2 regions of the Roseomonas sp. WA12 genome follow, and region 1 is predicted to be linked to the other one. Evidence: predicted binding sites of a transcription regulator. Region 1 holds the regulator's gene; the other holds the start of a gene.

Region 1 (2,198 bases):
GGTTGCTTGCGGCCCTCCTCATGCCGCTCGGGCTTGAGGCGCCGGCCCTGGCCGTGATGGGCTGGGGCGTTGACGGCACGCTGCTGACCGGCCGGATCGTCGCGGCCTGGCCCGGCGCAGCCATGGCCGCGCCGCCGATCCCCGCCTGGGGACTGGCAGTCTTCACCTTTGGGCTGCTCTGGTTATGTCTGTGGAAGCTGCCATGGCGCTGGGCGGGAGTGCCGGTGATGGCGGCGGGCCTGCTTTCCGGCCTCGTGACCACGCCGCCGGACATCCTCGTCGCAGCCGATGGGCGGATGCTTGCCATGGCGAGCCCGGCTGGCGTGCTGTCGGAGCGGACATCCGGCGCTAATCGCATCACTCGCGAATCGTGGCTGCGAAGTTGGGGGGAGGACAACGCAACCGTCCTGCCGCGCGAGGGCGAGGTGCCGGGCGCGGCCTGTGGCGCGCTCTCCTGCCTACTTCGGCCGCGGGACACGGGTCCGGCTGCCATCCTGCTGCGCCAGCCACCGCGCGAGGCGCCGAGGCCGCGCCGCGGACCGGCTCCGCCACCTCCGCCGGTGCTGGCCGAGACGGGCTGCGGCCAGGCAGCGGTGATGATCTCGTTGGAACCGATCCGCGGCCGCTGCCGTGAGACGCCGCGGGTGGACCGCTTCTCGGTCTGGCGGGATGGGGCCCATGCGATCTGGCTCGCCCGCGACGGTGCCATCATCCTGTCGGACCGCGCGGCGCGGGGGGACCGGCCTTGGGTGCCGCCGGTTCCGACGCCGCGGGCCCAGGCGCAGTCAGAGCCACCCGCGGAGGTGGAATGAAAAAGGGCTGGAGGAAGAAATCCTCCAGCCCCGCATCCTTCTCCGAGTCCGCCGCTGACAGCCTAAACGGGCCCGCCCGGCAGACTAATGGTAGCGGCGGACCAAACCGATGAGGCGGCCCTGAACTTTCACCCGGTCGGGGCCGAAGATGCGCGTCTCGTAGCGGGGATTGGCAGCCTCCAGCGCGATGGAGTTACCGCGGCGGCGGAGCCGCTTCAGCGTCACCTCATTCTCGTCCACCAGCGCGACAACGATCGCGCCGTTATCAGCCACGTCGCCGCGCCGGATGATCACGGTGTCGCCGTCGAGGATGCCGGCGCCCTCCATCGAGTCTCCGGAGACCTCGAGCGCGTAGTGCTCGCCGCCGCCCAGCATCGTGACCGGAACCTCGACGCTCTCGCCGCTGTCGCGGAGCGCCTCGATCGGGAGGCCAGCGGCGATCCGGCCATAGAGCGGCAGCTGCACGGCAGTTGCATCGTTCGCCGTGCGCACGGCGCCGGGCAGGTTCTGGGCAAAGTTGCCGCGGATGACGTTGGGCGCGAAGGCCGGGGAGGCGGGCTGCGCAGCCATTGCCGGCTGCGCGCCGGAGGCCGCGAGCGCTGCACGGGGCGCCAGGCCTTCCGGCACGCGCAGCACTTCCAGGGCCCGGGCGCGATGTGCGCGGCGCTTGAGGAAGCCGCGCTCCTCCAATGCCGTGATCAGGCGGTGAATGCCCGACTTCGACCTAAGATTCAGCGCCTCCTTCATCTCCTCGAAAGAAGGAGAGAAGCCAGTGTCGCGCAGATGCTTGTCGATGAAGGTGAGCAGCTCGTGCTGCTTCCGGGTGAGCATGGTCCGGGCGTCTCCCTGGGCGCGAGTGGCAGGTCTTCTGCACGAACAAACGGGCAACCGACGCGGAAGTTCTATGAAAGTTCTTCCGCGTCGGTCAATGCCGCGCTTCACACGCCTAGAGAGGAAAACAATACAAACTGCACCGCGGAGCCCGCCGGGGCCGCCGGCGCATGGGGGGGGCGCACCACCAACCCGCACGCGCGGGCCAGGGTGGAGAGCATGGAGCTGTCCTGAACAGGGAAGGGCGTCGCGACGTGCGCCCCGTCCGAATCGATCGAAAGATCAGCACGCACATAGTCCTGACGGCGGTCATTCTCCGGCATGTCCTGCCCCAGCCGCGCCGTCACGGTTTCCATCGGCCCTGCCGGGAGGCCACTCAGACGGCGCAGGGCCGGAATCAGGAACACGACGGCACAAACCAGCGCCGAAACGGGATTCCCCGGAAGGCCCAGCATCGGCGTGCCGCGCAGGTCGCCCCAGATCAGCGGCTTGCCCGGCCGCATCGCGATCTTCCAGAAGTCGAGCGAGAAGCCCTGCGGGCCGAGTGCCGCCTGG
Region 2 (2,198 bases), 2.3 Mb from region 1:
TCCGGCAGGAAGCGCGTCTCGGCCCGGGGATAGGTGATGACCTTCTTGCCCTCGCCGTCATAGAGCTGCTGCGCCACCTCCAGCGTGCGCGCCGCGGACCAGCCGAAGCGCGAGCCGCAGAGCTTCTGCAGCGAAGGCAGGTCATGCAGGCGCGGTGGCGACTGGCGCTTGTCCTCCACCTTCACCGCGAGTGGCCCCTCGAACCCCTCTGCCAGCGCAGCGATGGCCTCCGCGTCCTCGCGCTTCAGAATCCGCTCCTTCGGCGCGTGGCGCATCCGCAGCGAGCCGGCCTCCGCCTCAGCCGTCGCGACAACCTCGAAATAGGCCTGAGGGACGAAGTCGCGGATCTCCAGCTCACGCCGGCACACGATGGCCAGTGTCGGCGTCTTCACGCGGCCCACGCCGATCACCGTGCGCGCACCGCGGGCCAAGGTCACCGTCGCCGTGCGGGTCAGAGAGAGATTGTAGATCTGGTCCGCCTGCCGTCGCGCGACGGCGGCGGCGTAAAGGCGGGCGAACTCGGCATTCGGCCGTGCGCGCGAGAAGGCCTCCCGGATGGTCTGAGGGTCCTGGGCGGTGAAGATCACCCGCATCACCTCGCCCCGGTACTTCAGGTGCTCCAGGATTTCCTGCCCGATGAGCTGCCCCTCGCGGTCGCAATCGGTCGCGAGCCAGACACGCTTGGCTCCCTTCAGCGCCGCGCGGATGGCCTGGAGCTTGGACGCCTTGTTGCCGCCCGAGGCGGGCTTGGTGGGATAGAGCGCGTCCGGCCGCAGCAGCACCGGCGACCAGCGCTTCCAGTCTGGAACGACATCCTCCGGCTCCGCCAAGTCGAACAAGTGGCCCTCGGCGGGAAGGATCGCGCCGTAGCGATGGCCCACCGCCGCACGGACATCCTTTGCCTGGCTGGTCTTCTCGGTAATGACGATCTGGTCGGTCATGGCGGCCCTTCAGATGTTCTCTAAAGGTTCCCCAGGCCCTTTGCCAAGTCTTCCGGGTGCAAGGCCAGATGCACCGTCATACCCCAAGCCTTTCGGGGCTTGCTCGAAGAGGTTGATGCAGCCTTCCCGGGAAGGTGGGACATGGCCCTGCGCAAATGTCGCATCTACCGTCACGCGGCGCGTCCACGACATGGCGACCGCAACCTACCAGTCACGATGGCCGTTGCGGACCCAAGACACTGGCGCCCAGCCTGTAACGGCGCCGTTGAACGCAGCAGGAGTATGTCGATGCCCACCAAGGCCAAAGCCAACACATCCGAGAAGGCAGCCCCGGACGAAGGCGCCAAGGTGAAGGGGACCAAGATCGCGAAGCCCGCCAAGGGCAACAAGCCGAACGCGCTTCAGCAGCCCCTGCAGCCGTCTGAAGAGCTGGCAGCCATCGTCGGCCAGGACAAGCTCGCTCGCGGAGAGGTCGTGAGCAAGGTCTGGGAGTACATCAAGGCTAACAAGCTGCAGAACCCGGAGGACGGGCGTGAAATCCTGGCCGACGACAAGCTTCGCGCGGTGTTCGGCAAGGACAAGGCGACGATGTTCGAGATGAACAAGTACCTCGCCCAACACTTGAAGTAGGCTGCGTGGAGCAGCCCGCGTCCATTTTTCAGCGGATAACTTCTGTCTCTATCTTATGAACGTGGACCGGTCAGGCCCCTTCACTTCGGAGATCATGAATCTCCGAAGTTTGGGACTAGTAGGAGGGAGCGTGCAAAGCTCCGCAGCTTGCGAGCGTGTCCACCTTCTCGCAGCGTCCTGACCGATGGTGGCTGTGACAATTAGCATAGCGCGACTCTCTGTAGTCCCTGGTCCTCTCAAGCGCATGCCGTGCTACCTCCCCTGCAGTATTGCAGTGAGGCTCTAGGGCATGGCGGGTAAGCGTCGTAGCGGTCGGGCACGGGTGAGCGGGCCCATTCCAGGCTCCAAGCTGGGAGCGATTGCTCCCACTCCGCCCATAAGTTCCTCGTCGCCCCTGCGTGCCCGGGCACCGAAGGGACCTTTCGGCCTGTCCTGGCCCATTCTCGCGGGCACCGCGGCCGGCCTTGTGCTCCTGATTCTGGGTTGGTCCCTTGCCCTGTCCCGAGGCAGCCAGCTAGTTCGGACCGAGGCGGCGAGCCGCACCCAAATGGCCCGAGCAGCTGAACTGGAAAGCACGCTGGCCCAGGAGCGGCGGGCCGCCGGGGACCTTGCGGCCCTGAACCAGCG

Evidence for each region. Region 1 encodes LexA, which represses DNA repair genes until DNA is damaged. Its sites were predicted from a motif close to TGTTCTANNTANGTTC; they were not measured.
Region 2: a site for LexA is predicted at 956-971, ahead of ACVBD7_RS16660 (type IA DNA topoisomerase). Genes of this name have one in related genera too.

What each region holds. Positions count from the first base shown of each region.
Region 1 is NZ_CM135108.1:1,222,734-1,224,931, forward strand. Features, by position in the region: gene ACVBD7_RS05885 (ComEC/Rec2 family competence protein) at 1-812, shown strand, start outside; gene lexA (transcriptional repressor LexA) at 897-1,643, opposite strand; gene ACVBD7_RS05895 (molybdopterin molybdotransferase MoeA) at 1,751-2,198, opposite strand, start outside.
Region 2 is NZ_CM135108.1:3,494,910-3,497,107, forward strand. Features, by position in the region: gene ACVBD7_RS16660 (type IA DNA topoisomerase) at 1-941, opposite strand, end outside; gene ACVBD7_RS16665 (SWIB/MDM2 domain-containing protein) at 1,230-1,571, shown strand; gene ACVBD7_RS16670 (hypothetical protein) at 2,119-2,198, shown strand, end outside.